Regions from separate parts of the Rhizobium tropici CIAT 899 genome, predicted to be linked through region 3. Evidence: riboswitches for the same ligand, from Rfam matches in the RefSeq annotation. Region 3 holds a riboswitch; each other region holds the start of a gene.
The links. Region 3 has a riboswitch for thiamine pyrophosphate ahead of thiB (thiamine ABC transporter substrate binding subunit). Riboswitches for the same ligand answer to the same signal wherever they lie in the genome.
Positions count from the first base shown of each region.

Region 1: another riboswitch for thiamine pyrophosphate. It lies ahead of thiM (hydroxyethylthiazole kinase); the one in region 3 lies ahead of thiB (thiamine ABC transporter substrate binding subunit).
Region 2: another riboswitch for thiamine pyrophosphate. It lies ahead of thiC (phosphomethylpyrimidine synthase ThiC); the one in region 3 lies ahead of thiB (thiamine ABC transporter substrate binding subunit).

Region 1 covers NC_020062.1:1,035,328-1,041,656, forward strand. Annotated here, with positions in the region: gene thiD (bifunctional hydroxymethylpyrimidine kinase/phosphomethylpyrimidine kinase) at 1-785, opposite strand, end outside; gene thiE (thiamine phosphate synthase) at 782-1,420, opposite strand; gene thiM (hydroxyethylthiazole kinase) at 1,417-2,220, opposite strand; TPP riboswitch at 2,272-2,368, opposite strand; gene RTCIAT899_RS32680 (DUF1127 domain-containing protein) at 2,597-2,743, shown strand; gene yghU (glutathione-dependent disulfide-bond oxidoreductase) at 3,307-4,182, shown strand; gene RTCIAT899_RS31780 (hypothetical protein) at 4,395-6,002, shown strand; gene RTCIAT899_RS26940 (sigma-54-dependent transcriptional regulator) at 6,052-6,329, opposite strand, start outside.
Region 2 covers NC_020062.1:741,349-747,677, reverse strand. Annotated here, with positions in the region: gene RTCIAT899_RS25565 (TetR family transcriptional regulator) at 272-928, shown strand; gene RTCIAT899_RS25560 (porin) at 1,144-2,235, opposite strand; TPP riboswitch at 2,845-2,976, shown strand; gene thiC (phosphomethylpyrimidine synthase ThiC) at 3,069-4,895, shown strand; gene thiO (glycine oxidase ThiO) at 4,897-5,874, shown strand; gene thiS (sulfur carrier protein ThiS) at 5,865-6,062, shown strand; gene RTCIAT899_RS25540 (thiazole synthase) at 6,065-6,329, shown strand, end outside.
Region 3 covers NC_020059.1:3,641,800-3,648,128, reverse strand. Annotated here, with positions in the region: gene thiP (thiamine/thiamine pyrophosphate ABC transporter permease ThiP) at 1-122, opposite strand, end outside; gene thiB (thiamine ABC transporter substrate binding subunit) at 130-1,122, opposite strand; TPP riboswitch at 1,208-1,324, opposite strand; gene RTCIAT899_RS17820 (MDR family MFS transporter) at 1,395-2,930, opposite strand; gene RTCIAT899_RS17815 (MarR family winged helix-turn-helix transcriptional regulator) at 3,095-3,622, shown strand; gene RTCIAT899_RS17810 (thiamine diphosphokinase) at 3,695-4,348, shown strand; gene RTCIAT899_RS17805 (ABC-F family ATP-binding cassette domain-containing protein) at 4,351-6,180, shown strand.

The DNA of each region.
Region 1 (6,329 bases), on a different replicon from region 3:
TGGAAATGCTGCACAGGCCCATGGCCGCTGCCGATGGAAAGTTGGCCTGCGGCGGCAACCGCGGCGGCGAGATAGGCTTTTGCGGATGCAACGGCTTCGGCAAGCGGCAGGCCTTTGGCGATCTCGGCCGCGATAGCGCTGGAGAGCGTGCAGCCCGTTCCATGCGTATTCTTGGTCGGCAGCCGTTCAGCTTCGAACCAGGTCACATGATCGCCGCTTGCGAGCGCATCCGGGCTTTCATCTCCTTCGAGATGACCACCCTTGACAAGGACAGCTGAAGGCCCGAGCGCTGCCAGCGCACGCGCCTGGCGCGCCATGTCTTCGCGGTTCTTCGCCTCAGCGTCATGCAACAGCGCAGCCGCCTCGGGCAGGTTCGGGGTAATGACGGTCGCAAGCGGCAGCAATCGTGTGGTCAGCACGTCAACGGCATCGGCAGCGAGCAGGGCAGCGCCGCCCTTGGCGATCATGACCGGGTCGAGGACGACGGGCACATCGCGATGTCGCGCCAGAATGTCTGCGACGGCATTGGCGATGGCGGCATTGGCGATCATGCCTATTTTGACGGCATCCACACGGATGTCGGCAAAGATCGCATTGATCTGATCTGCCACGAAATGTGGAGGCACGGGATGGACGCCGGAAACGCCCTGCGTGTTCTGCGCCGTCAAAGCTGTCAGAGCCGCCATTCCATAAACGCCGCGAGCGGAGAGAGCCTTCAGGTCGGCCTGAATGCCAGCGCCGCCGGAGGGATCGGAGCCAGCGATGGATAAGACATTGCGGATCATTGGCGAGCCTCCTTGATGGCGTTCGCTATGAGAATTGTCGCGGCTTGCGGGTCCGGTTGGCCGCATATTGCCGAGACGACCGCGAGACCAACGACGCCGGCTGAGTAAACGCTCGCGGCATGCTCTGCCTTCAGGCCGCCGATCGCGACTGATGGAATGGGGCAAAGCCTGACGATGCGGGCAAGCCCGTCGAAGCCGATCGGCTGCTTGTGGTCGGGCTTGGTGGACGTGGCAAAGACCGGGCCGACGCCGGCATAGTCGACGATGCGGGCATCTATGGAGGAGGCAAGCGCTTCCGTTTCCACCGAGAGACCGAGGATCATGTCCCGCCCGATCATGTGGCGGGCGTCGGCAGCGTTCATATCTTCCTGGCCGATGTGAAGGCCATCGGCGCCGATGGCGATGGCAGCCTCGACATTGTCGTTGACGATCAGCCGAACATTCGTTCCGTGCAGGATTTGCTTGAGGGCACGGCCGGTTTCGATCATGGCTGCGGTCGAAGCCTCCTTGTCGCGAAGCTGGATCATGGTGGCGCCGCCCGCCACCGCCGCCCGCGTTGTCTCCACCATGCCGAGATCACGGCATAGCAGCGGATCGAGGACGAGATAGAGGGATAGATCGAAGTCTTGGTTCATGCTGCCGATATCCTTGCGTCTCGATCCAGTGTTTCCGGGGTAAGGCCTGTGAGGGCATCGAGGAAGCGCCAGGAGAAGGAGCCTGGCCCCTCTGCGTCCGCTCCTGCCTGTTGGCCGGCAACGGCAAAGACCGTAAGCGCCGCTATGGTCGCATCGAACGGATCATCCGGAGCTGCCGCCGCAAACGCACCGACGAGGCAGGTTAGCGAGCATCCAAGTGCGGTTACTTGCGGCATCAATGGCGAACCGCCTGCGATGCGCTTCGCCTTCTGCCCATCCGTCACAAAATCCGTAGCGCCGGTGACTGCGACTATGCAGCCGTGCTTTTGGGCGAGCTGACGGGCGGAATCTTCGGCTTGCTCGACGGCATCGCGGCTATCGACACCCTGGCCGCGGCTCGTCCCGCCGGCAAGCGCGATGATCTCGGATGCGTTGCCGCGAATGATTGCCGGCTTTAGTTCCAGCAAGCGCGTGATGGCATCCCGACGAAACGCAGTCGCATAATGGGCGACGGGATCGAGGACCCAGGGCTTGCCGGCATTGTTTGCCGACTGTGCGGCCTTCAGCATGCCCGCAAGCCAATCCGCGGAAAGCGTACCGATATTGATCGTCAGCGCCCCCGATATAGCGGCAAACTCGTCGGCTTCTTCTTCGGCATGCACCATCGCCGGCGATGCCCCGGCGGCAAGCATCACATTGGCCGCGATATTCATGGCGACGAAATTGGTGATGCATTGCACCAGCGGAGGGTTCGCCCGCATGGTGCGAAGCAGATTGCCCGGTGTGATTTGGTCTTGCATATCGCCCCTTTCAGGCGGGCGAGACGCGTAGGGACGACGTGCTTCAGCTTCGCGAGGTCCCGAGCGACTTCCTCCGCCAGCATGATCTGGTTCAGGTTCGAAGGGTACTTCTCAGCCCGCCGGATAGCGGACGCCCCTGTCTCTCATCTCTCTTCTTTTCGCAGACAAAGGCGGCGCTGTCATCAGCAAATCACAAAAGCCAATCTGACGGCGGCGATCGCCTGCATTTTCGGCGACCTATGCAATAGACGCATTGGTGGAGTGATCTCTTAGCTCTGCAAAAAGCTGCGGGCTTCGACTATATATTTCTCATCGAAGCGACGGGAGCGCCAAGCACGGCTGCTCAGCTTCGAAAGCCCAAGGAAAGGGGATCATCATGAACGTAGCACGCTCTTTCAATAACTGGCGCAAGTATCGTCAGACGGTCGCCGAACTGGGCCGTATGTCCACGCGCGAACTGCACGACCTGGGTATCGATCGCGGTGAAATCCGCAACGTTGCCCGCGCAGCGATCGCTCGCTAACGGCCACGACGGCTCCTTATAAAAGCTGCATTATGCCAGCGCCTGTTCCCCCGAGCAGGCGCTTTTGCTTTATGGGCATTCCGCTCATTCTTCGCCGCCCTAGCTGAAAATTGCTATCGACCCAGCTGCCCGGTTTTCGCATGGCGCATAACTGCCTTGCAAAGAAATGCCTATGAACTGAGCAAAAGACTGGTATGTTCGTCTTCATCGAAGCGATGCATCTCCTCCCGCATCCCTTCGCTTGGCAGACGTCCTTATCCTCCTCCCAGGGACGGCTGCAGGAATAGCGGAACTCCTCCTCCCATCCGCTGTTCGGTTCTTGTAAAAAGCCTGCCGCTCCTCCTCCCGCGGCAGGCTTTTTCGTTTCATGAACCTCCAGACGGTTGGCAATGGCCCAACGTAGCTGAGGAGCCCGCGCTCCAGCCCGGGCGGCAAGAGCGCTTCCGCGTTAAAGAGTGCGCATTCTCCTCTCGCAAAAATGAAGAGCGGGCCCTATGTGCGATCTATGTAGCGCGCTACATCGAAGATCGCCCAAATTCGATTCCCGAAAAAGGAGGATGCCCATGACCGGTTCTGCCGAATATACGCCGCCGAAAATCTGGACCTGGAACAAGGCCAATGGCGGCCAGTTCGCCAATATCAACCGCCCGATCGCTGGCCCGACTCACGAGAAGGAACTGCCGGTAGGACGCCATCCCCTTCAGCTCTATTCGCTTGGAACGCCGAACGGCGTGAAGGTCACCATCATGCTTGAAGAGCTGCTGGCGCTTGGTCACAGCGGCGCTGAATATGATGCCTGGCTGATCAAGATCGGTGAGGGCGACCAGTTCGGCAGCGGTTTCGTTGACATCAATCCGAATTCGAAGATCCCGGCTTTGCTCGACCGCAGTGGCTCGAAGCCGGTTCGCGTTTTCGAATCGGCTTCGATTTTGATGTATCTCGCCGAAAAATTCGGCACCTTCCTGCCGACCGAGCAGCCGGCGCGTGCCGAATGCATCTCCTGGCTGTTCTGGCAGATGGGCAGCGCGCCCTATCTCGGCGGCGGTTTCGGTCATTTCTACGCCTATGCACCGACGAAGATCGAATATGCGATCGATCGTTTCGCCATGGAGGTGAAACGCCAGCTCGACGTGCTCGACCGTCGGCTGGCCGAAAGCGAATACATCGCCGGCAGCGACTATACGATTGCCGATATCGCCATCTGGCCGTGGTACGGCGGTTTGGCCAAGGGGTGGCAGTACGGTGCGGCCGAGTTCCTGCAGGTGCAGGACTACAAGAACGTGCAGCGCTGGGCCGAGCAGGTCTATTCGCGTCCTGCCGTCAAGCGCGGCCGCATGGTCAACCGCATGTCGGGCGATCCATCCGAGCAGCTGCGTGAGCGCCATGATGCCAGCGACTTCGAGACGAAGACGCAGGATAAGCTGGAAGCTGCCGGCTGATCCAACAATTCGCCTTGCAGAAATGAGCTCGCGGCCCTCCGGATCGCGAGCTTTTTTATTGCGCTTACTGCTGGCGCTGGCGGCCTTGGGAAGTCAGCCTCGCTCCATCTTGTGAAGCGTAATGTTCGGCTGCCGAGGTTCCCCCGCTCGGCGTAGACCGCAGCGCGATTCTGCAAAGCGTGTCGACATTGGCGAAAGAGGAATGCTTCTCCATGCAGCAAGTTGCTGACGACCGTACCCCGGATAAAAATGCGACTACGGGTGCGTTGTCGAAGCAACGGAGCGAGGCGAGGGATGCGCTGCTGAAACACCTGGTGTCGGGTGGCGATGAACGGCTGGATTGCGACCCGCTCACCGGGCTCAATATGTATGGCTATGGTCCGGCACCCCGGCCCGAAGATCTCGCTTTCGGCTCGTCGACGGCATCGACCATATCCGCCGCCGCCTTTGCCGCGGTCGAATCCTATTATGCGGATCTGAGGCGGGAGATGGAAACAAGCTCGCCGACGGCTGTCTACGATCGCGAAATCGGGCGCGGGCGGGAGGATCTGTTGCGCTTGCTCGGCCTTAACCAAGCGTCGGCACCCCGGATCGATGCGATCCTGGCCACATCGGGCACGGACATTCATCTCTTTTCGGCAGCATTGCTGGCGGGCGAGGACGAGCGTGCCCTGATGACCATCACACTTATGGGGAACGAGACGGGCAGCGGCGTCATGACGGCATCGGCCGGGCGGCATTTCATGAGCCGCGTCAGCAGCGCACGGTCCGTCGCCAAGGGCGAAGAATTGCGGGTGGGGGATGCCACGCGCAATGCCACCATTGCTGTCCGCAATAAGGATGGTTCCCTTCGCGCCGACAACGAGGTGGAAGAGGAGCTGCGCGGCCTCATCGAGCTTGCGCGCGCAGCCGGCCTCAGATGCCTGCTCGTCGTAACAGACGTATCGAAGACCAGCCTGCTGGCGCCGAGCCTTGAGACCGTCATGCGTCTGAAGGAGCGTTTCGGCACCGTGCTCGATATCATGATCGATGCCTGTCAGTTTCGTCTGTCGGCGGCAACGATCCGTGCCTATCTCGCCCATGGTTTCATGGTCGCGCTCACGGGTTCGAAATTCCTCGCCGGGCCGATTTTCAGCGGCGCGCTTCTGTGCCCGCCACAAATGTCGCAGCGCTTCAAATCGCGCGCGCTGCCCGGAGCCTTGGCCGACTATTGCGGGAAGGCGGAGTGGCCTGAAAGCTGGGCCGCTCGCAATATCTTGCCGGAGCGTGCCAATCTCGGCCTGCTGCTGCGCTGGAAAGCCGCGCTGTTCGAACTCGGATGCTTCCTCGATATTCCTGAAGACCGTGTAGTCACGGTTTTGTCCGCCTTTGCCGAGGCGGTTTCTGATCGTCTTGCGAACGATCCGGCTTTCGAGCCTTTGCAGAGCCGGCGGTTGGAGCGGCGTGAGCTGTGGGGCGCATCATCGGCTCTTCGGTGGGATGAAATTCCCTCCATCTTTTCGTTCTACCTGCGCAATTGCACAGATGGCGCCATGCTGACCGCAGCGGAAATGGCAGCGGTCTACAAGGAGTTGGCCGTCGAAGGCGATGGAGTTGCCCTGGCGCGTCTCGGCCAGCCCGTTCGCTGTGCCGATTTTGGTGATGTACCGGCAAGTGCTCTTAGAATTTGCCTGAGCGCACCGCTGGTCGTAGCTGCCTCTAAGAGCGATGAAGCGCTTGCGGCGGTGGTCGCGCACGCGATGCAGGTTCTGGATCGTACAGCCGAGGCAGCGGCCCGGCAAAGGCAAGGCAATGCCAAGGACATGCGCCGCAGCGCCTGAAGTTCACACGAGGCGGCTTCAGCTGGCGTGGTCGCTCATCGGCAGTGGATCATGAGCCCCGGCGATCATCCCCATCAAAGCCGGTAAAATCGCCTCTGACGATGCCGTGCCGCTGGAGCTTATCGTAGAAGGTCTTTCTTGGAATGCCGAGCGCTTCGATGGTCCGTCGCACATCGCCATTGTTCTGTGACAGGGTTTCGCGGATGAGTTCGGCTTCGTAGCGCTCTATTCGAGCAGGCAGCGGCAGGCCTTCATCCGCCGTCGGCGCTTCGTCGGATTTTACCGCTGTTGCCGATTCGAGGCCGAGCACGAAGCGCTCGGCAAAAT
Region 2 (6,329 bases), on a different replicon from region 3:
ATATTTCGCCATCATAGCTATATCAGCGTTTGCACTTTCCGATTTTCACTTCACAACATGGGGAAATTGCTCACGGAAACTTGCGCGTGGCTTATAGCGCTTGACAGGATATATTCTGTTGCGATTTGCTTGCTCAATTTTTGAGGATAGATAAATACCTCCACTCCGTTGAGCATCGCTGGTATATGGGCTCCAGCACTGAACGGCATGATGGAAGAAGAATATCAAGAAGAGGGGCACAGCTTGAACATCGGTTTCTGTGGAGAGGTGAATGAGGCGAACTAAGGAGGAGGCGGCAGAAACGAGGAACGAGATTTTGCAATCCGCAAAAGCTCTGTTTCTCGACAAGGGCTACGAGAATGTCAGCCTGGAAGAGATAGCCGTAGCCGCCGGTGTCACGCGGGGGGCAGTGCACTGGCATTTCAAGAACAAGCAAGGGCTGATGTTTGCGATCCGCGACGAGGCCCAGCAGCCGTTCAAGGATCTGGCGGAGCGGATGTCGAAGGAACTGCCGCCCAACCCGCTTGATCTCATCGCCGATACCATAGCCGCGATATTTGACGATATTCACAGCGACCCGCGCAAGCGCAGCATGCTGAAAGTTATGATGCATCTCGACATGGCGTTTTGCGACGGCACTACGAGCCGGGCGAGTTCGTTTCGGCACGACATGCACGAGAATTTCGAACGCATATTCACCCTTATGGATGAAAAGACGAAACTTCCGGCTCCCTGGACCCCGGATACCGCCTCTTCCGCATTGACAGCGGTCATCGGCGGCCTGATCACCGAATGGACCCTCGACCGAGGCAGCTTCGAATTGGTCCCGTGTGGACAGATGTTCATAAAGATGGTGCTGAAGACCTGGTTCCCGCTGGCACAGACGCAGGAACTGGCGATTGCCGCAATGATACCGGAAAAAGCCTAGAACGGTTTTACCTTCGGAATTGAAGAGAATCAACGACGGCGGTTTGAAGCTTCTGCCGGGAGCTGAACCGATTTCCCAAAGCTGGAAATAAAAAAGGATCCGGAGGGAAAGCCAGATCCTTTGCTTTGATCGGAGGTCAACCGATCGATGAAAGAAGCCTGACGGATTGGAACGTCAGGCTTCTCTTACCCGGCATTGAGCCGGGTAATTCAATATTAGAAGCTACGCTCGAAGCGCAGGATACCAGCCCACTGATCCTGGTTCACAGAATCGAAGTTGGTGTAGGAGACTTCCGGCTCGATGAGCAGGTTCTTGACCGGGTTCCACTTGACGTTGGTGGTTGCGGCAAAGATCTTCGAATCGGTGTAGGCGAGCTGCAGGTTCCACTTCAGCTTTTCGTTGATCGGAACGCCAACGCCGCCCCAAACAGCCCAGTCACCCCAGCCGCACTTCGATGCATCGTTAATCGGGCAAGCCGAACGATCGAGGTTGGTGCCGGCATACTTGTTCAGCTTGTCGCCATCGGTGTTCCAACCGCCCATCAAGAAGGCCGAGAAGGTACCGAAGTCAGCATCGACACGAGCCTTGATAGCGCCTTCTTCGACGATCGAGTCGTAACCGCCAACGACCTTGAAGCCCCATGCACCGGACTTGAAGCCAGCACCGGCAACGACGTCGGGAGCGTAGTGGTTGCCCTTGTCGTCAGACCACCAGCTGGAGCCATAGGAAGCGCCCGAGCCGCTGGAGTTCGAGTCTTCAACCGAGATCACAGCCGTGAAGCCGTTGCCGGCGTCGTAGTTGTAGGTCAACTGGTTGAGTTCGTACGGACCGTCATAGATCACGTCGTCGTTGATGACGTCGCCGGCATAACCGATGTAGGAGTTGTACTGGGAGTCAGCCTTACCGACGAGGAAACCGCCGAGGCTGATGTTTGCGAACAGCAGCTTCGTGGAAGTGGAGTTACCGTCATTCCAATCCCAACGGATGACCGTGTTGGTCTTCAGCGGGCCGTATTCGGTGTCGGTTGCCGTGTCGACGCTCAGCTCCGCACGGGTGTGCCACAGCGTACCGTTATGGCTGTTCGGGTTGTAGGCATCGTACCACTCGCCTTCGGTACGGACGCGGCCGCCGATCTTGAGGCAGGTTTCAGTGCCTGGAATGAAGAAGTAGCCAGCGCCGTAGGCGTCGCAGATGCGAACGTATTCCAGCGGCTCGGGCTCAGCAGCGACGATCGCGTCAGCCGCATGGGCGCCAGAAACTGCTGCCAGCGCAGCAGCGGAGCCGAGAAGAAGGCTCTTGATGTTCATTTTAAACTCCTGGTTGCAATATGCATTCCAATTTACCGCGAGTACAAAGCTGGAACACCACCCTGAGGATTACGTCAGCTTAAACGCAACCGGGCAGTCCGGCAGATACGCACCTGATGTCGGCTTGAGTCCCCTCTAACCTCCATAATTCACCCCGCGGCAAAGGTTTTGAAATGCCTCTACCGATCCGGCCGATTGCTCGTCCGTAAGACAGTTTATGTCCTATGTTTGGTTTACAAACAGCCCGTATGTTTGTCAATTCTGTGAAACCCGCCCCGGCACTAGACTTGATTGCTGTTGCTTAAATGCAACTGGCGGCTGGCTGGGCCTTTTACTGCCGGAGTATTCAGCCTCGCCAAGGTTTAAGAATTCGCCCCAAATCGAGGCAGTCTTCCCCAATCAGACTCGCGATCCAGAATTTTCATCGGTACCGTTTATGCGGGAACGGGCATGGATCAAGAGCAGCGTCATCGGAGATGACGATCGCGCCTATCGGAGGCTCGCCCCCTGTAGAATCTACGCGCTCCCGCGCCACACTGATCAATCGATTGAGAAGATGCGACCGTCGTTGCGGGGTTGACAGAGAACAAGGGTAAGGCATAGCCTTTTCGTATTCACCAGGGGGGTCCCGGCAAGGGGCTGAGATACTGCTGGACAATGAGGCTTTGCCTCCTGTGGCGCAGTGACCCGTTGAACCTGATCCAGTTCATACTGGCGTAGGGACGGTGCAAGCGCTTGAAGGCTTCGGATTCCCGCGTGGATTCCATGCCGGCGTCTTTCCATCATTCCGGCTGATTGACTGGGTCTCCAACTGCAACTTGGAGCCTCAAACCATGAATATTGCCGCAAAGAACCTCACTCCGACCGTCACCACCGGCCCGCTGCCGGCATCCACGAAAATCTATGTTCCCGGAGAGATCCACCCGGACATCCGCGTGCCGATGCGCGAAATCAGCGTCCATCCGACCTCAGGCGAGCCGCCTGTCATTGTTTATGATTCTTCCGGCCCCTACACGATCGAGGGCGCCGATATCCGCATCGAGGAGGGTCTATCTCAGCTACGCCGCGACTGGGTTCTCGCCCGCGGCGATGTCGAGGCTTATGAAGGCCGGCATGTGCGCCCTGAAGACAATGGTTTCGTCACCGGCGAGCGGCTGACACCGGAATTTCCGGCCAGGCGCCAGCCCCTGCGGGCAAAAGACGGCAAGGCGGTCACCCAACTCGCCTATGCGCGCGCCGGCATCATCACGCCGGAAATGGAATTCATCGCCATCCGCGAAAATCTCGGCCGCAAGGCGAAGGCAGAAGCCCTGATTCGCGATGGCGAAAGCTTCGGCGCCCATATTCCGGATCATGTCACCCCGGAATTCGTCCGCCAGGAAGTTGCAAGCGGCCGAGCGATCATTCCGGCCAACATCAATCACCCCGAAAGCGAGCCGATGATCATCGGCCGGAATTTCCTGGTGAAGATCAACGCCAATATCGGCAATTCCGCCGTGACCTCTTCGATGGCGGAGGAAGTCGAGAAGATGGTCTGGGCCGCGCGCTGGGGCGCCGATACCGTCATGGACCTCTCGACAGGCCGTAACATCCACAACATCCGCGAATGGATCATCCGCAATTCGCCGCTGCCGATCGGCACTGTGCCGCTTTATCAGGCGCTGGAAAAGGTCGGCGGCATTGCCGAGGAACTGACCTGGGAGGTCTATCGCGACACGCTGATCGAGCAGGCCGAACAGGGCGTCGACTATTTCACCATCCATGCCGGTGTGCGACTGCATTACATACCGCTGACCGTCAACCGCGTCACCGGCATTGTCTCCCGCGGCGGCTCGATCATGGCCAAGTGGTGTCTGCATCACCATCGCGAGAGCTTCCTTTATGAGCATTTCGAGGAAATCTGCGATATCTGCCGTGCTTATGACGTCTCTTTCTCGCTCGGCGACGGCCTGCGCCCCGGCTCGATAGCTGACGCCAACGACGCCGCGCAGTTCGCCGAACTGGAGACACTCGGCGAGTTGACGAAGATCGCCTGGGCCAAGGATTGTCAGGTGATGATCGAAGGCCCCGGCCATGTGCCGATGCACAAGATCAAGGAAAACATGGACAAGCAGCTTTCCGTCTGCGGCGAGGCGCCCTTTTATACGCTCGGACCGCTGACGACGGATATCGCGCCCGGCTATGACCACATCACATCGGGCATCGGCGCTGCCATGATCGGCTGGTTCGGGACGGCGATGCTCTGCTACGTCACGCCGAAGGAGCACCTTGGTCTGCCCGATCGCAACGACGTCAAGACAGGCGTCATCACCTACAAGATCGCAGCGCATGCGGCGGATCTCGCCAAAGGTCATCCGGCCGCGCAGGTTCGTGACGATGCTCTGTCGCGCGCCCGGTTCGAATTCCGCTGGGAAGATCAGTTCAACCTTTCGCTCGACCCGGACACGGCTCGCAGCTTCCACGACGAAACCCTGCCGAAGGAAGCTCATAAGGTGGCCCATTTCTGCTCGATGTGCGGCCCGAAATTCTGCTCGATGCGGATTTCGCACGACATCCGCGCCGAAGCGCAGAAGGAAGGGCTGGAAGCCATGGCCGCCAAGTATCGAGAGGGCGGAGACCTCTATATGCCGGTCGATACGGCCTCGCACCCGGCTGAATGACATGCGTATTCTCGTTAAAGGGGCCGGCGTTGCCGGCCTCACGGTCGCACGCGAGCTGGTCCGGCGCGGAGCCGAGGTCACGATCTCAGATCCAAGCCGGACTTTTCATCATGCCGCCTCCTGGCTTGCCGGCGGCATGCTGGCGCCATGGTGCGAGTGCGAAAGTGCCGATGAGGCTGTACTGACGCTCGGCCGTGATTCCGCCGATCGATGGGAAGCGATTCTGCCCGGCGAGATCGTCCGCAATGGAACGCTCGTCGTCGCGCCGAACCGCGATCAAAACGAGCTGAGACGATTCGCCAGCCGCACGACGAATTACCGCTGGGTAGACGAAGACGAAGTCGCTGCCCTTGAGCCTTCGCTTGACGGCCGGTTCCGCCAGGGCCTGTTCTTTCCACAGGAAGCACATCTCGATCCCCGTGAGGTCCTGCAATCGTTGAAGGACGATCTATCTGCAAAAGGCGTCACCTTTGTCGACGAACTCCTGGATGACGATAGTTTCTTTGACATCGTCGACTGCACAGGGGCTGCCAGCATCGGCCGCATCCGCGATTTGCGCGGCGTGCGCGGCGAAATGCTCTATCTGCAGAGCGATGAAATCGCGCTTTCGCGCCCTGTCCGCCTGCTGCATCCACGTTTTCCGGTCTATATCGTGCCGCGCGGCGAAGGCCTGTTCATGGTCGGCGCGACGATGATCGAGACCGACTTCAAAGGGCCGATCACCGCCCGTTCGCTGATGGAACTCCTAAACGCAGCCTATGCGCTGCACCCGGCCTTTGCCGAAGCCGCCGTGGTCGAAACCGACACCGGCATCCGCCCTGCCTTTACAGACAACCTTCCGCGCGTGATGCGGCAGGGCAAAGCCATCCTTGTCAACGGCCTCTATCGCCACGGCTTTCTGCTCGCGCCCGCGATGGCCGAGAAAGCCGCTGATCTCGTCTTTTCCGGACACGACGAAAGGAGCCGCCAATGCGCCTGATCATCAACGGCGAAGCGCAGATTGTCGAAGCAACGACGCTCTCGCAGCTTCTCACGGCTCTCGAATATGAGGGCGAATGGCTGGCAACCGCCGTCAATGGCGAACTCGTCCATAGCGAGGAACGCGGCGACCACATCCTAACCGACGACGACAGGATCGAGATCCTGACGCCCATGCAGGGAGGCTGACGATGCTTGAACTCTACGGAACCCAAATTACATCGCGCCTTCTTCTCGGCACGGCGCGCTACCCCTCCCCGGCCGTACTGGCGGAAGCCGTCAAACGTTCGCAAACCGGGATCGTGACCGTATCACTGCGCCGGGAAACGGCAGGCGGGCGTAATGGCGGCGCATTCTTCGAGATGATTCGCGAACTCGGTGTTCGCGTGCTTCCCAATACAGCAGGCTGCCACGGCGTATCCGAAGCGGTTCTGACCGCGAAAATGGCGCGCGAGG
Region 3 (6,329 bases):
CCGGATTCGATGCCGGCGGAGAGGAGAACAAGAACGGCGATCCCGACGAAGAGCGCAATGCTGCCGAGGCTGAACGTCCCGCCGGAAATAGCGCATCTTCGCTCGGGTGCCGTGAGTATGATCAAGGCATCAGTTGCCGCTGGTGGCGGTCAGCCATTCGTCGATCCACGCCTTGCGGTTCTTGTCGACGTCGGCAGGGCTCATCAGGAAGGTCTTCGAGGGCACCACGAGCTTGCTGAAGGCATCCGGCAGCGGCTCGGAAGTGGCGGAGACCGGCATCATCCAGTTGCTTGTCGGAATGATGTCCTGGAAGCCGGTAGAGATCATGAACTTCAGGAAGTCGCGAGCAAGATCTTTGTTCGGGGAAGCCTTGATGAGGCCGGCGACCTCGATCTGGATATAGTGCCCTTCCGAGAAGGCGGCGGCCTGATAGCGATCCGTCTTGTCCTCGATCATGTGATAGGCCGGCGACGTCGTATAGGAGAGCACCATCGGCGCCTCGCCCTTGGTGAAGAGGTCATAAGCTTCCGACCAGCCGGGGGTGACCGTCAGGATGCGGCCTTTGAGTTTCGCCCAGGCATCGGCGGATTTGTCGCCATAGATCGACTTGACCCAAAGCAGCAGGCCGAGCCCCGGCGTCGAGGTGCGCGGGTCTTCGATGACGATCTTCTGATTGGGATCGCCCTCGACGAGATCCTTCATGCTCTTCGGCGGGTTCTTGATGGTCTGTGTATCGTAGATCACGGCGAAATGGCCGTAGTCGTAGGGCACGAAGACGTCGTCCTTGAAACCGCCGGGAACCTTGAGGGTCGAGGTGTCGACGCCGCTTGCGTCGAAGAGGCCTGTATCCTTGGCTTCGTCGATAAGATTGGTGTCGAGGCCGAGAACGACATCGGCCTTGGTGCCCGTCCCTTCCAGCTTGAGGCGGGAGAGAAGTGCAACGCCATCGGTGACGGCGACGTAATTGACCGTGCAGCCGCAGGTCTTTTCGAAGGCTGCCTTGACCTTGGCGCCCGGACCCCAGTCTGCGGTGAAGCTCTCATAGGTGTAGATGGTCAGGGTCTTGTCTGCTGCCTCGGCCGTCTGGGCAGAAAAAAACGTTGCGCCAGCGGCAAGAGCCAGGCCGGCGAAGAATGACAATAGTGATCGGTTTTGCACGACAGCGCCTCCACTTTGATTTCGTCTTGAAGGGGAAAGGGCGCTATGATTTCGTCACGCGTCTAATCCCTCCGCCGGTGTTAGCCGGATCAGGTTCCGCGGGTTGGCCGGTGAAAGCCTCTCAGCCAAATGTCCTGAAGGACATAAGGCACCCCGTTAGAGCGTCGGCAGATTTAGCCTTGTGACGGAGGGATGACAAGGGAAATGATTCCCTTGTCGATTGCAGCATGAAGTATTTACTCGGCAGCCTCCGCGACCGCCGGGCTTTCGAATTTCTTCGCGGCGCCGGGGAGCTGCACATTCTTCAGCGTCAGCGAGGTCAGGAGACCAAGCATGCAGATGCCAGCTGCCGTCATGAACAACGGGCTGAAGGCGCTCGCGTAGGCGTTGGCGACGGCCTCGCGGGTAATCTCGGGCAAGGCGGCCATCATCTTCGGTGTCAGCTCCTCGATGTTCGGTACGCCGGATATGGAGACGCCGACATTGCCAAGTTTGGCGGCGATGATGGCGCCGTAGATGGAGATGGCGATGGAGGCGCCGCCCATGCGCGACAGCGTGACGGCACCGGTCGCAGCGCCGACGTCGCGCGCTGCGGCTGCATTCTGTACGCCGATAACGGGCACCTGCTGGGCAAGGCCGATGCCGATGCCATGCAGCAGCATCAGGCCGCCAATGAGGGCGATGGGCGTGCCGGCATGGACGAAGGCGAGCGAGGCGAATGCGATGGTACTGCAGGTGGCGCTGGCGACGGCAAACGGCTTGTAACGGCCTTTGGCCGCGATCAGCCGGCCGGCGGAGAGCGAGCCGCAGACGATGCCGCCGGTCAGGAGAATGAACAGCAGCCCGGCCATGGAGGGAGAAAGGCCTGTCGTCGTCTGCAGGAAGAGCGCGAAGTAATTGACCATGCCGATGGCGACGGCGCCGCTGGTGATCGAGAGGATCAGCAGAAGGCCGAATGTCGGATTGCGGAACAGCGTCATCGGCACAATCGGCTCGGGTGCGCGGCGCTCGATGAAGACCCAGGCGATGGCGCAGATTACCCCGAAGGCAATAATACCAAGGCATTGCGGCGATAGCAGCGACCCGAAGAGCTCGCTTCCGTCGGCGGCAAGCACAATGCTTGTCGTCGTCAGGGCAAGGAGGATGGCGCCGGCATAATCGATCTTCGGACGGCGGGCAGGCTTGCGGTAGGGCAGCATGAAGGCGAGGCCGGCAAGCACGATGAAGCCGATCGGCACGTTGACGAGGAAGATCGAACGCCAGCCGAACAGATCGCTCATCGTGCCGCCGAGAACGGGGCCGATGGCGCCCGACGCCATCAGCACGAGGCTCGAATAGCTCTGGTAGCGCGCACGCTCACGCGGCTCGAAGAGATCGGCGTTGACGGCGAAGATCGAGACCATGATGCCGCCGCCGCCGAAGCCCTGAAGAACGCGAGCGGCGATCAGCGTATCCATCGAGACGGCCAAGCCACAGACGGCAGAGCCGACCGTGAAGATCGCGATCGCCGTCATCATCACATATTTGCGGCCGAAGAGATCACCGAGCTTGCCGTAGACGGGCATGACGGCGGAAAGCGAGAGAAGATAGGCCGATCCGATCCAGCCGAAGCGATCCAGATGCCCGAACTCGCCGACGATCGTCGGCAGCGCCGTCGAGACGATCTGGTTGTCGAGCGTCGCCATGAACATGGCAGTCATCAGAAAGAGGAAAAGAATAAGCCGCCGTTTGTGATCCGCCACGAGCGGCGTGAAGCTTGTCTGCATGTCCATGGAGCAAGAACCCGAACTGGGCCGGAACGCTGCGCTATCGAACGAATGCGCGGGACGTCCGGTCTTCATGAGCGAATATATGTGCTATTAGCATATAATTGTCAATGGCAGGTGAGTGCCATTTGCATGTTTTGTTTCCTCCCGATCTCTGCTATGCTTTAGGGATGACATCTGCGACGAATACAAAAGATATCGAAGTTCCGACGCTGGCCGAAGACGAGAAGTTTCTGCGCATCGGTCAGGCGATGATGCGCATGCGCTTGCTGACCGGCCGTCGCATGATCGGCAGGCTCGCCATTCAGCACGTGGCCCCGGGGCTTGAGCTTTCGCATCTCGATGTGCTCGATGTCGTGCGGCGGGCGGAAGATACGGGCGAAGTGACCGTCGGCACGATCGCGGAGCTCTTGCGCATCGATCCATCGCGCGCGAGCCGCATCACTGCCGACATGGTGGCGCGTGGTGTGTTGCGTCGTAAGGCATCGCAGGCGGATGCGCGGCGTATCGTCGTGGTGCTGACCGCACTCGGGCAGCGTTTGCTGTCGGAAATCCAGGTGCAGAAATACGCCGTTATCGGAAGCATCTTTGCCGATTGGTCGCCCGAAGACATCGAGAGCTTTTCGTTTCTCTTCGATCGCTATGTCAGCGGCTATGAACGTGTCGTCCAGGCCGCCATGAAGGAAACGACCGAATGATCGGCTCGGCGGCACCGTTCCGGTAACGGCGCTCTTCCCTAGGGATATGACTTTGCGCTATGGGCTTGCCTCATGAGCCAGTCCACCATCTTCACCATCCTGCTCGGCGGCGAGCTTCGCCTGACGGAGCGATTGCGCGCTGCGGTTTCCGGCAGCCGCTTCATCGCGGCTGACGGCGGCATGCGCCATGCGCTGGCGATTGGGGTGGAGCCGGAGCTGTGGGTTGGCGATTTTGATTCCACGCCTGCCGATCTGCAGGGAGCCTTTCCGAATGTGCCCAGGCAGCCCTATCCGGCGGCGAAGGCTGCGACCGACGGCGAGATCGCCGTCTCGGAAGCGATCGATCGCGGCGCCACGAGACTGATCCTGGCGGGCGCCATGGGCGGCGAGCGCTCCGATCATGCGATCCAGCACCTGCTTTATGGTATCCAGCTCGCCGAAAAGGGCTTCGACGTGCTGCTGACGTCGGGTGACGAGGAGGCGGTGCCGCTTCCTCCAGGCGGACTCACGCTGGCGCTACCATCAGGCTCGCTGTTCTCCGTTCTTGGTTTCAGCGATCTGACGGGCCTTTTCATCGACAATGCCCGTTACCCCTTGCGCGATTTTCATTTGCCCTTCGGCGCATCGCGCACCATTTCCAACGTGGCGGAAGGCGATGTGCGCTTTTCGCTCGGCAGCGGCAGAGCCATCGTTCTTGCCCGCCCTTATGACCTTTCCGGAGTCTGATCTTGGCCCCTCCCATTCTGAAACTCGACGACATCTTTCTGAGCTTCGGCGGTGCGCCCTTGCTCGCCGGTGCCGGCCTGCAGGTGGAGCCGGGCGACAAGATCTGCCTTGTCGGACGCAATGGTTCCGGCAAGTCGACGCTCCTGAAGATTGCCGCCGGCCTTGTCGAAGCGCAGTCAGGCGAAGTCTTCCGTCATCCGTCGTCGACCGTGCGCTATCTCGAGCAGGCACCCGATTTTGCCGGTTACAAGACGGTTGCGGCCTATGCCGAAGCCGGCCTCGGGCCCGGCGATGATCCCTATCGCGTCACCTATCTGCTGTCTCATCTCGGCCTGACTGGCGAGGAAGATCCGAAGAACCTTTCTGGCGGTGAAGCGCGCCGCGCGGCACTGGCGCGTGTTCTGGCGCCCGAGCCGGATATCCTGCTGCTCGACGAGCCGACGAACCATTTGGACTTGCCGACCATCGAATGGTTGGAAGGCGAGCTGCAGAAGAGCCGCAGCGCGCTCGTGCTGATCTCGCACGACCGTCGTTTCCTGGAGAAGGTTTCGACCGCGACCGTCTGGTTGGATCGCGGCACCTCGCGCCGGCTGGACAGAGGATTTGCTCATTTCGAGGCCTGGCGCGATCAGGTGCTCGAAGCCGAGGAACTGGAGCAGCACAAGCTCGGCAAGCAGATCGAGCGCGAAGAGCATTGGCTGCGCTATGGCGTGACGGCACGGCGCAAGCGCAATATGCGCCGGCTTGGCGAATTGCAGGATATGCGCTCGCGCTATCGCGGCCACAAGGGCGCTTTGGGCACGGTGCAGGCGGCAGCTTCCGATGCGCAGGAAAGCGGCAAGCTGGTGATCGAGGCGGACAAGATCACCAAGTCCTATAACGAGCGGCTCATCGTCGCACCATTCTCGATCCGCGTGCATCGCGGCGATTGCATCGGTCTCGTCGGCCCGAACGGCGCCGGCAAGACGACGCTTCTGAAGATGCTGACCGGGCAGCTGGAGCCGGACAGCGGCACTGTAAAGCTTGGCACCAATCTGGAAATCGCCACGCTCGACCAGAAGCGCGAGGAGCTGAACCCGGAAGATACGCTTGCCAACTATCTGACCGACGGTCGCGGCGAGAACCTGCTCGTCAATGGCGAGCAGCGGCATGTGACCGGCTACATGAAGGAATTTCTCTTCCAGCCGGAGCAGGCGCGCACGCCGATCAGGAATCTCTCCGGCGGCGAGCGCGCCCGGCTGATGCTGGCCCGTATCCTGTCGCGGCCGACCAATCTTTTGATTCTCGACGAACCGACCAACGATCTCGACATCGAGACGCTCGACCTGTTGCAGGAAATCGTCTCCGGTTTTGCCGGCACGGTCATCCTTGTCAGCCACGACCGCGATTTCCTCGACCGTACCGTGACCTCGACGATCGCGCCCGCCGATCCGGAAGAGCCCGATGGCCGCTGGATCGAATATGCCGGCGGCTATTCCGACATGCTCGCTCAACGCAAGGGGGCGATCGAGGAACGCAGGCGGGTTGAGAGGGCGGCCGAAAAGCCGAAATCGGCCGAAGCTTCAGTGCCGGCCGGCGACAGCTCGAAGGGAAAGGGCAAGCTTTCCTACAAGCAGAAATTCGCGCTCGAAAACCTGCCCAAGGAAATGGCGAAGGCGGAAGCCGAAATTGCCGCCCGCGAAAAGAAAATGGTCGATCCGAACCTCTTTTCCAAGGACGCCGCAACCTTCAACCGCCTTGCGGCGGAAATGGAAAAGCTGCGCGAAAGCCTGATCAAGATGGAAGAGGAATGGCTGGAGCTCGAAATGCTGCGCGAGGAGCTGGAGGGCTGAGGCTCAATTGAGTTCATCCTATGCGCGTCTTTACTATGCAGTAAAAACAATCGGTTGCGCTCGATCGCTGGCGGTTCATTCCCTGTTGTCGAATCCGATAAACCGTTTATACATAAACGCATGTTGCCGGACCAAGCTCCGGTTGATAC